2 regions of the Caulobacter sp. BE264 genome follow, and region 2 is predicted to be linked to the other one. Evidence: predicted binding sites of a transcription regulator. Region 2 holds the regulator's gene; the other holds the start of a gene.

Region 1 (5,795 bases), on a different contig from region 2:
GGCCGCGATCCGCTCCAGGCCCATGCCGGTGTCGATCGAGGGCTTGGGCAGGCTGATGCGCTCGCCGCCGGCCAGCTGCTCGAACTGCATGAACACCAGATTCCAGATCTCGATGAAGCGGTCGCCGTCCTCATCGGGGCTGCCGGGAGGGCCGCCGGCGATGTGGGGCCCGTGGTCGAAGAAGATTTCCGAGCACGGACCGCAGGGGCCGGTGTCGCCCATGGACCAGAAGTTGTCGTTGGTCGGGATGCGAATGATGCGGTCATCGCCAAGGCCGGCGATCTTCTTCCACAGGTCGGCCGCCTCGTCGTCTGTGTGGTACACCGTGACCAGGAGTTTGTCCTTGGGCAGCTTGAACTCGCCGGTCAGCAGGGTCCAGGCGTGGTGGATCGCCTGTTCCTTGAAGTAGTCGCCAAACGAGAAGTTGCCCAGCATCTCGAAGAAGGTGTGGTGACGGGCTGTGTAGCCGACATTGTCCAGGTCGTTGTGCTTGCCACCGGCGCGGACGCACTTTTGCGAGCTGGCCGCGCGCGGATGGGCCGGGGTCTCGGCGCCCGTGAAGACGTTCTTGAACGGCACCATGCCGGCGTTGACGAACAGCAGGGTCGGATCGTTCTGCGGCACCAGCGGCGCCGACGGCGTCACGGCGTGATCGGCCTTGCCGAAGTAGTGGAGGAAGGTGCTGCGGATCTCGTTCAAGCTGGGCATGAGCGTCTCAAGTCTTGCGTACCGGTCCGGCGAGCGGCCGGAAGTCGGCCGCTGCATAGCGCGGTTTTCGGCCAAGGGGAAACAGGCTTGGATGTGGGGGCGCCGGTTGCCGGGGAAAAGGACCTTTTTGGCGCGATCGCCCTCACCCGCCTCGCCGCGTTGCGGCATCGGGCGACGGGCGACAGGCGGCGGGCGACAGGCGGCATTGGTGAAGCCGGACGTCGGCGGTTGGCGGGCGTTGCCCAAGCCTTGATCGCCGCAATTCGGCGCGACCGACTTAGATCGATAACGGGGACCGGCCTTCGCGCAGTCCGCGCGCAGTTCACGTCACCCCGATGTGTCCCTTTCACGACGCTGGATCGTCCCCTCAAGCCTGGTCGCGAGCGCGACCGTATTGGAGATCGTGCCGTACTTGCGAACATTCTTGTGCAGCAGTTCCAGCCGCTGATCGCTCTCATCGGTATCGATGATCAGCCCATAGTCGACCGAGACGATCAACGGGGGAACGTCCTGACGAACCGCGTGCAGGCGGACCTCCACGCCGCGAAGATCAAAGTCGAGCATTGGGGCGACTCGCTCGATACCCTTGATCATGCAGGCGGCGATCGCGGCCAGGAAGAGTTCAGCGGGATTGAAAGCGTCCGGACGGCCGGCCAAGTCTGTGTCCAGCACCACCTCGGCCGCCTTGGCCTGGGCCACAGAGCCGTGCTGGTCCACGCGGCGCGCGGTAACGCGGTATTCAAGCATGAGCGTCCTCCTCTTGGCGTAGAGATTAGCTCCGCCTCGGCGCGCGTACTATCTGAAGCGAAACCTGGGTCGGAACCCAACCTTCAGGCAGCGCGCCGCCCCCTCCATTTGAGCCGTAGGACGACCGTCCAGCCTACTCGTCCCAGAAGTGTAGGCCGCCTGGCATGGGGTCCAGGCGGCCTGATCGCGGCCTTCGCGGCGGTCCGCCGCGGGCGTGTTGAAGGCGGGGAACGCCCGCGAATGCGGGCGAAGGCCGCGAAACCTTCGGGCGGAGGATCTAGTCCTCGTCGCCCTCCTCGGGGCCGCCGACCAGCAGCTCTTCCTCAATCTTCTGCGACGACTTGCGGACGGCGGCCTCGATGGACGCGGCGATGTCGGGATTGTTCTTCAAGAACTCGCGGACATTGTCGCGGCCCTGGCCGATGCGCTGGCTGCCGTACGAGAACCACGAGCCGGCCTTGTCGATGATCCCGGCCTTGACGCCCAGATCGATCACTTCGCCCAGCTTGGAGATGCCCTCGCCGTACATGATGTCGAACTCGACCTCGCGGAACGGCGGGGCCACCTTGTTCTTGACCACCTTCACGCGGACATTGTTGCCGATGATCTCGTCACGCGCCTTCACCGAGCCGGTGCGGCGGATATCGAGACGCACCGACGCATAGAACTTCAGCGCGTTGCCGCCCGTGGTCGTCTCGGGGCTGCCGTACATCACCCCGATCTTGTGGCGGATCTGGTTGATGAAGATGACGATGGTGTTGGCCTTGTTGATCGAGGCCGTCAGCTTGCGCAGCGCCTGGCTCATCAGACGCGCCTGCAGACCCGGCAGGCTGTCGCCCATCTCGCCTTCGATTTCCGCCTTGGGCGTCAGCGCCGCCACCGAGTCGACGACCACGATGTCCACGGCGCCGGAGCGCACCAAGGTGTCGGTGATCTCAAGCGCCTGCTCACCGTTGTCGGGCTGAGAGACCAGGAGATTGTCGAGATTGACTCCCAGCTTGAACGCGTAGGACGGGTCCAGCGCGTGTTCGGCGTCGACGAAGGCGGCGGTGCCGCCCGCCTTCTGCACCTCAGCCACCACGTGCAGCGCCAGGGTGGTCTTGCCCGAGCTCTCAGGGCCGTAGACCTCGACGATCCGCCCCTTGGGCAGGCCGCCGATGCCGAGCGCGATGTCCAGGCCGAGCGAGCCGGTGGAGACGGACTCCATCTCGACCTTGCCCTTCTCGCCCAGCTTCATCACCGAGCCCTTGCCGAACGCGCGGTCGATCTGGGCGAGAGCCGCCTCTAGCGCGCGTTGCTTATCGCCTTCTTCCTTGGCCACGAGTTTCAAAGCCGCCTGACTAGTCATGATTGATCCGCCTTCTATTCCATGATTCCGGCCGCCCGATTGGCGCTTCGCGCGCCCCGCCTCAGCAACCTGTGGAACATGGTGAATGGGTACATGCTTTGTTCCATGTTCGCAAGATGTTCTCACAGCAGAAACGACCGTTTTTGTCGCACCCGCCAGGCCTCCCCGAAACCGGAATTGGGTTTCGCCGGAGCCGCCGCCGAAACCGCTCCTTAAGTCCTGGCGTGCAAGGGTCGCTGGCTCACTCGGGGGGATTGCAGACTTGTCGTTAGATCCGCGTCGCCTTCTTGGTCTTGCCTTCGCCAGCGCTGACCTCTTGGTCGAGCTGCAGAGCGGGCGCGTGCGTCTGGCCCTTGGCGCCGCCCAGAAGGTGATGGGCAAGAGCGAGGCGGCCCTGATGGGCAAGGCTTGGGCGGAGCTGTTCCACGCCGATGATCGCCCGTTGATGGAGGCCATGCTGAGCTGCGCCGACGACGGCGTACGGCGTGGCCCGGTCGTGTTGCGCCTGGCTGAACCTGGGGACAAACACGTCCGCATCATCCTGCGCGCATTGCCCGAAAACGAAGGTCGCGTCTCGGCGGCGATCACAGCGGCGCAGTCCGCTGGTCCGCCGCTAACGGCCAGCTCCTTGCAGCCCCGCGAGTCGTTCGACGACATCGCCCAAGGCCTGTTCGAGGCCGCTCGTGTGACGGGCATCGAGCTGGAACTGGCCATGGTGGAGTTCGCCGGCCTGGGCGACATGCGCGAGACGCTGTCTCCCGACGAAGCCATAGCGTTGGATGTCCGGGTGGCCAGCGCGCTTCGCGCCGAAGCCCATGGCGGCGGCGCCGCCACGAAACTGACGGACGACCGGTTCGCCCTGCTCCGCCAGCGCGACGATCGTCCCGAGAACATGATCAAGCGCCTGACCCGGATGGTCAGCGCCGAAGCCAGCGCTCACGTGGTGCCGCTGGAAGGCGGCGGCGGGTCATCGCGAGCGATGCGCGCCCTGCGTTACGCCTTGGATGACTTCCTTCGCGAAGGCCTCAAGGACATCCCGCCGATGACCCTGGCGGAGGCGATGAACCGATCCGTCAAGCGCACGCTGGCGCGCGCCGGCGCGCTGGGCGTGGCCGTCAGCCAGCGCCGGTTCAATCTGGCCTTCCAGCCTGTTGTGTCGCTGGCCACGGGCCTCGCCCATCACCATGAGGTGCTCGTTCGGTTCGAGGACGGCGGCAGCCCGTTCGCGCTGATCCGCATGGCCGAAGAGTTCGATCTGATCGAGGAGCTCGACCACGCCATCGTCGAGCAGGCGGTGAAGAAGCTGGCCAACGACACCGAGCGCAAGCTGAAGCTGGCGGTCAATGTGTCAGGCCAGACGATCGGCAACGAGACCTTCGTCGAACATGTCGGCCGACTGCTCGCCAAGTTCGACGAAGCCAAGGGACGGCTGATCTTCGAGATCACCGAGACCCGGGCGATCGACAATCTGGCGACCGCCAACCAGCATATCCAGAGCCTGCGCTCGATGGGCTCTCTGGTCTGTCTCGACGACTTTGGGGCCGGCTCTTCGTCGTTCTCGTACCTGCAGCAACTGGCGCTGGACATCGTCAAGATCGATGGCCGCTATGTGCGCGAACTGGCCGACAACAGCCGCGACGGCGCGCTTGTCCGGCGTTTGGTGGAGCTATGCCGCGACCTCAAGGTCCGAACGGTCGCGGAGATGGTGGAAACCGCCGAGGTCGAGGACGTCATCCGCAATGTCGGTGTCGACTTCGCCCAGGGCTGGCTCTACGGCAAGCCGTCGGACAAGCCGATGCCCGCCCTGCGCCCAACCGCCCCTGTCAAGGCCGTGGCGCGACGCGCTGGCGCCGCGGATAGCTGGGGCTAGAGCATTTCACGACCTGACTGCGTCAGGCCGTGAGCTCTAATCTTTTGTTTTGGCGCATTTTTCTTCACGCGAACCGGAACCACTTCGCTCGAAAAATGCTCTAGAAGGACGCATCCCTCCCCCGGGTTAGCGGAGGAGGGACCGCGGTTAAGCGGCTCTAGGCCTTGCCGCCCTTGCTGACGATGTAGTCGTCGATCACGCGCTCGAAGACGGTCAGCGGCGTCATGCCCGACAGCAGACCTGCGTCGTGGAACTCGCGGATGTCGAATTTCTTGCCAAGCGCCTTCTGAGCCTTGGCGCGAGCGCGGAGCCAGACGATCTTGCCGATCATGTAGCTGCAGGCCTGACCCGGCCACACGACATAGCGCTCGATCTCGGTGATCGCGCCGCTTTCCTCGTCGCCCATGGTCTCGGCCATGTACTTGATGGCCTGCTCGCGGCTCCACTTCTTGTGATGCATGCCGGTATCGACCACCAGGCGCACGGCGCGGAACAGCGCGTCGTGCAGCATGCCGATCTGGCCACGCGGGTCATTCTTGTAGACGCCCATCTCGACGGCCAGCTGCTCGGAGTACAGCGCCCAACCTTCGGTGTAGCCCGAGAAACCGATGATCTTGCGGATCAGCGGCAGGCCCTTGGCCTCGTTCGACAGCGACAATTGCAGGTGGTGACCCGGGACGCCCTCGTGCACGGTGAGCGTGGTCAGGGTGTACTTGGCCTGCTCCTTGGTGTCGCGCAGGTTGATCCAGTAGATGCCCGGACGCTTCCCATCCAGCGAAGGCGAGTTGTAGTAGCCGCCCGGCGCGCCGGCCTCGATGGCCTTGGGCACGCGACGGATCTCCAGCGGGGCCTTGGGCAACTGGCCGAAATAGGCCGGCAGCTGCTTTTCGATCCACTTGGCCTTGTCGTTCAGATCCTTGATCAGCTGTTCCTTGGCTTCATCCGTGTTGGGATAGAAGTCCTCGCCCAGCTTGCGCATGCGATCGCCGACCGTGCCCTTGGTCATGCCGATCTTCTTGAACAGCTTGTCGGCTTCGATCTCGATCGCCTTGACCGTATCCAGGCCCAGCTGGTGGATCTCGTCCGGCGTCAGGTTGGACGTCGTGTAGTTCTTCAGCGAGG
Region 2 (5,795 bases):
GCCAAGTGAGCGAGGGGCCGCGTTCGGCGCGACACGTTGGACGCGGCTGGGCCGCGCTGTGGCGGACGAGGTCAGCAATAACCTCGACCGCCGATTTCTGTGGGCGCCCGTCGCGTTCGGCTTAGGCGCGGCGGCCTATCTGGAAACGAGGGTGGAACCGGCGCTCTGGGTCTTGGGGCTCATGGCGGCGAGCCTTTGTGTTGCAGCTTGGGCTACCCGCCGCTGGCACGCGCCGCCGATCATCGCGGTCTTGTTGGGGCTGGTGGCGTTCGGCGCGGCGGGCGCCTTCGCCGCCAAGGTTCGCAGCGAGCGCGTCGCCGCGCCCGTCATGAGCGGCGAGCGGGTGGTGCGGCGCGTCGAAGGGTTCGTCGTGGACGTCGTCAGCCCCGGCGCCGGGGGGCAACGTCTCCTGATTGCTCCGGTCAGGATCGCTGGATTGTCGTCAGAAGAAACCCCGCGTCGGATCCGTGTGACCATCGGTGAAGGTCCAGTCCCTCAACCAGGAAGCGCGATTCAGCTTCGTGCGATGCTTGGACCGCCTCCACCGCCTGCCGCGCCCGGCGCCTACGATTTCGCCCGCGACGCCTGGTTCGACTCGATCGGCGGCGTCGGTTTCTCTATCGGCGACATGGAGAGCGCTCGGCTGGACCCTCCGCCAGCGCGGCTGCGACTTGCCATGGCGGTGAACGCCCTCCGGTGGGACCTGGCTGAGCGGCTCCTCGCGCGGATGGGGTCGACGAGCGGCGGCGTCGGGGCCGCCATGGTGACGGGCCATGAGGCCTGGATCTCGGAGGTGCAGACCGACGCGATGCGAGCTTCGGGCTTGGCGCACATCCTGTCGATCTCCGGCTTGCATATGGCGATCGTGGGTGGGTTTGTCTTTGTGGTTTTCCGCCTTGGGGTCGCCGCCTGGCCTTGGCTGGCGCTTCGTGCGCCGGGAAAGAAGATCGCCGCCGTAGGCGGGCTGGTCGCGGTCCTGGGCTATCTGGTCATCTCCGGCGCGCCGCCGCCTGCCGAGCGCGCCGCCATTACGGCCAGCGTCGCTTTCCTGGCGATCCTCTTCGATCGACGCGCCATCACGCTGCACGGCCTGGCGCTGGCCGCGCTTCTGATCCTTCTGCTCAAGCCCGAAACGGCGGGCGAGCCGGGCTTTCAGATGTCCTTTGCGGCGACGGCCGCGCTCGTAGCTCTAGCCGAAGCCTGGCCGAGGCCGGTGCGCGAGCTGTCGACACCTTGGTGGATTCAGGGGCCGCAGGCTGCCGTCGCCTGGCTCGCCGCCAGCGTCGCTGCCAGCTTTGTGGCGGGCTTGGCCACCGCGCCGTTCGCTATGCAGCATTTCAACCGTGTCGCGGTGTGGGGGCTGCCGGCGAACCTGCTCGTGGCGCCATTGTCCTCGTTCGTCATCATGCCGTTTCTGGCGATCGGCGCTCTTCTGGAGCCTTTGGGGCTGAGCGCGCCGTTCTTGGCTATCGCCGGCTGGGGCGTCGACGCCATGCTCGGGGTGGCGAACCTCTTCGCCCAAGCGCACGGCGCGCAGCACGTCGTCGCCAGCGCGCCGCCCGAGGTTCTGCTGCTGGCTTTCCTGGGCCTGATGGTCCTCTGCCTCTGGAAGGGTCGCCTCCGCTGGATCGGCGCGCCTTTAGCGCTGGCCGTCGCCGTGTGGCCAAGGCCGCAGCCGCCAGATGCCTGGATCGCCGCCGACGGCGCGACGGCTGCCGTGCGTTCGGGTGACGCCGCTGTTCTGCTGCGGACCGATGCAAAACGGTTCGGAGCCGAGCTGTGGGCGCGACGCAGGGGGCTTCAGCCCACTACGTGGAGCCTCTACAGCTGCGACCGATGGATCTGCGCGCCAGCCCTGGGCGCGCCTGTGCGCCTGTCTTTGGCTTGGTCTCGCAAGGGTCCGGACGCTGAAACCCTGAGCGGTCTTTGCGTTCTGAGCGAGGTCGTGGTGGTGCGCGGGCCGCCGCCGCCGCGCATCCCGCCGCTGTGCGCCGAGACGGTGCTGCTGACTGGCGATGAATTTGCACGCTATGGCGCGGCCGAGCTCTATCGACAGCCGGACGGCTGGCGGATTGTCTGGGCGCAGCCGTTGCGCGGCGTCCGGCCCTGGAGCGGCTACTGACAGTCCGTGACGCGAAGAGGGCTAGAGAACGACCGACGAGTCGCGTTCACATCAGGAGAGGCCTAGCCATGTCAGATCCTTACGCCCACCGCCGCGCCGTGTTTCGAGCGCTGCATGGTGAAGGTTGCTTTGTGCTGCCTAACCCATGGGACGCCGGCGGCGCCAAGCGACTGGAACGGGCGGGTTTCAAGGCTCTGGCCTCGACGAGCGCAGGCATGGCTTGGGCGCTGGGGAAGAGCGATGGAGCGGTGACGCGCGATGAGGTCATCGCCCACCTGAAAATGCTCTGCGCCGCTACTGATCTACCGGTTAATGCGGACTTCGAGAACGGCTTCGGCAATACGCCCGCCGAGGTCGCTGAGAGCGTGTGTCTAGCGATCGAGGCCGGCGTTGCGGGGCTCTCGATCGAGGACTGGACAGGAGTGGCGCTCTATGACCCTCCGGCCGCCGTAGAGCGGCTCAAGGCGGCGCGTGCAGCGATCGACGCCAGCGGACGCGACGTGATGCTTGTCGGGCGCACGGAAGGATACCTGCGCGGCCGCCGCGACCTTGGGTCGACGCTCGAGCGGCTGAAAGCCTATGCTGAGGCCGGCGCCGATTGCCTTTACGCGCCCGCTGTTGCGGATCCGGCGGAGATTCGGGCGATCGTCGAGGCGGTCGCGCCCAAACCCGTGAATATTCTGCTCTGGGGGGACGACATGTCCGTAGAGAGCCTTGCGGAGCTTGGCGTGCGCCGTGTCAGCACCGGCGGCGCGCTCGCGGCGGCGGCCTGGGCCGGCTTCGACGCCGCCGCGAAGCGGCTGGCTGAAGCCGGGCGTCTTACGCCACAGTCCTGAGTACGAGAAAGGCCCTGATCCGTGCTGGATCAGGGCCTGACATCGCCGACGCGCTGCTTGTCTGAGTCTAGTGGTAGCGCCGTATCAGACCCACCAACTTGCCCTGCACCTCGACCTGATCGGGACCGAAGATGCGGGTCTCGTATTTGGGGTTGGCCGCTTCCAGAGCGATCGAGCCGCCCTTCTTGCGCAAGCGTTTCAGTGTGGCTTCCTCGCCCACTAAAGCAACGACGATCTCGCCTGAGGTGGCGGTGTCGCCCTTCTTGATGATCACATAGTCCCCATCGAGGATCCCGGCCTCGATCATCGAGTCCCCCTGGACCTCAAGAACATAGTGCTCGCCGCCGCCAAGCATCGCCTCCGGCACCGGCAGACGATCGCGTTCGTGTTGTATCGCGTCGATCGGGGTACCCGCAGCGATCTTGCCTAGGATCGGCAGATCTCGGCTGTCATTGGCCGGAACGGCCGTGCTGCTGGACGGGGGCGGCGCCCCGCCGCCTTCAAAGACCTGCGGGCGGAATGCGCCGCGCCCCTTGGGCGGCGCGGCGGTCGTGGCCTGCTGCGGCAGTTTCACCACTTCCAGCGCGCGCGCTCGGTGCGCTAGGCGACGAATGAAGCCGCGCTCCTCGAGAGCCGTGATCAAGCGATGGATCCCGGACTTGGAGGCCAGGTCGAGGGCTTCCTTCATCTCGTCGAACGAGGGCGAGACTCCGGTCTCCTTGATCCGTTCATGGATGAACATCAGCAGTTCGTGCTGCTTGCGCGTGAGCATGTCGGCCTCGGCTGGAGCGCGGAACAAACCGCAAACCTTGCGAATGTTCTCGTGGTGTTCCGCGCCAAAGTCAAGCCGAGCTTCGTTAACAGGGGAAAGCTTCGAGATTTCAGCGAGTTAGGTTTGCGATGGGCCAAAATCGCCGCAGAATCAGAAGCTTAATGAAATCTTTCAGGGGCGCTTGCGCGCCACGATAATGTCCTGGTCTTGCAGGGGTTCGCGCCGCCAGACCCCCAGCGCCTGGTTCAGGATCTCAAGCCCCAGTTCGTCGTATTGCGCTTGAACCTGCGCCAAGTCGTAGCCGATCACGGCCTCAGGCAGATCAGGCGTGGCGGTCCAGCAGCCGTCCAGCGGGTGGGTGAAGTCGAAGGCGATCTGGCCAGAACCGGTCTTGGCCCGAGCCTCGTCGTCGATCAGATACCAGGAGACGATGCTGATGCCGCCGGGCCGCAGGACCCGGCCGATCTCGCGCGCGAACTGCGCCTGGTCGGCCGCGAGCAGATGGGTGAACACCGAACCCAGCCAGACATAGTCGAAGCTGGCGTCGGGGTAGGGAAAGACATAGGCGCTGGCCGGCTGGGTTCCACCCGGGTTGTAGCGGTCGCTGTGCATGTCGGCGTGGAGGAACTCAAACCTCGAGTCACCAACCGCGATGTTGGCGCGGCACCAGTCGATCGCCTCGGCCATGACGTCGAAGCCCGCGTATCGGCCGCTCGCATCGAGATAGTCAACGAGGGGGGCGGCTGCGCGTCCGATCCCGCAGCCGACGTCGAGGATGGCGTGGTGAGGTTGCAGGCCGGCGTCGAGGAACAGCGCCTTGAACTGTTGCCCGACCCGCACGAAGTCGGCGTCGGCGGCCCCGACCAGGTGCCAGAGTTCCTTGGGGGCCTGGAGCGCTTCGGCCGGCGCGGTGACGGCCGTGGCGGGCGGTGTTGAGCTGAGTCGACCGCGGACAGACCTGATCGGACGCTGTGCGAGGCGCTTCAAGGCGGTCAGCAAGGCGCGCATCCGATTCTCCCCGTTGGAACGGCGCATGCCTTATAGACCAGCCCCGTGCGTCACGCGTGCGGCGCTGCGTCGAGATCGTCGAACCGGGTGGCCATCTCGGGGAATTTTGGCGTGCAGCTCTGGTAGAAGCTGGCGATCCGGCGCATGTCGGCGGCGTAGTCGCCGGTCGGATAGATCGCGGGACCGAGCGTCACGACTTTGCGCTTGTAGTCCATCATGCCCAGCACCATCGGGACCTTCGCCCCCGTGGCGATGTGGTAGAAACCCGTCTTCCATTGGCGCGCCTTGCCGCGCGTGCCTTCCGGGGCGATCGTCAGCATGAAGGTGTCGCGGCGGCCGAATTCCTCGACCATCGCCTTGACCATGTCCTTGGAGCGTTCGCGGTCCAAGGGGATACCGCCCAGATCACGCATCATCTGGTCGAACGGCGCCTTGAACAGCGAGGCCTTGCCGATGAAGCTGAGATCAAGGTTCAGGGCGTCGGCGGCGCCGACGAAATAGACGAAGTCCCAGTTGCTGGTGTGGGGCGCGGCGATCACGACGAACTTCCGCGTTTCGGGCGGTGCACCCTCGATCTTCCAGCCCTGCAGCTTGAAATTCGTAGCCAGGGCCCATTTCACGACCCGCGCGAGCCAGTTCATGCACGTTTCCTCAGCCGCGTTCTCGGCGCGGCGACGTTCGGAGGATGGGACTGCTTCGCCCTCAGGCGCCAGCGTTTCGGAAGCTCGTTTTGGGTTTAACCGATCAGGGCGCGCGTGGCGCTGGTCACGTCCGCGTGACGCATGAGGCTTTCGCCGACCAGCATGGCCTTGGCGCCGGTGGCTTCCATGCGGACGACATCGTCGTGGGTGAAGATACCGCTCTCGGTGACCAGAAGGGCCCTTTCGGGCGCCTGGGCGGAGAGGCGCTCGGTCACCGCCAGATCGACGACGAAGCTCTTCAGATCGCGGTTGTTGATCCCGACGAGCTCTGCGCCCAGCGCGCCGGCGCGCGCCATCTCTGCCTCGTCGTGAACCTCGACGAGGGCGTCCATGCCCAGACGCTTGGCCTCGGACAT

The links. Region 2 encodes LexA, which represses DNA repair genes until DNA is damaged. Its sites were predicted from a motif close to ATGTTCNCNANNTGTTCT; they were not measured.
Region 1: recA (recombinase RecA) is a predicted target of LexA. The motif match lies at 2,909-2,926, and genes of this name have one in related genera.

The regions. Positions count from the first base shown of each region.
Region 1 covers NZ_JAVDXI010000002.1:266,115-271,909, forward strand. Annotated here, with positions in the region: gene alaS (alanine--tRNA ligase) at 1-708, opposite strand, end outside; gene J2X45_RS06575 (OsmC family protein) at 1,036-1,455, opposite strand; gene recA (recombinase RecA) at 1,733-2,803, opposite strand; gene J2X45_RS06585 (EAL domain-containing protein) at 3,066-4,673, shown strand; gene J2X45_RS06590 (DUF885 family protein) at 4,831-5,795, opposite strand, start outside.
Region 2 covers NZ_JAVDXI010000001.1:665,321-671,115, forward strand. Annotated here, with positions in the region: partial or broken gene J2X45_RS03270 (ComEC/Rec2 family competence protein) at 1-2,151, shown strand, start outside; gene J2X45_RS03275 (isocitrate lyase/phosphoenolpyruvate mutase family protein) at 2,191-2,958, shown strand; gene lexA (transcriptional repressor LexA) at 3,026-3,730, opposite strand; gene J2X45_RS03285 (class I SAM-dependent methyltransferase) at 3,902-4,738, opposite strand; gene J2X45_RS03290 (lysophospholipid acyltransferase family protein) at 4,789-5,379, opposite strand; gene trpC (indole-3-glycerol phosphate synthase TrpC) at 5,475-5,795, opposite strand, start outside.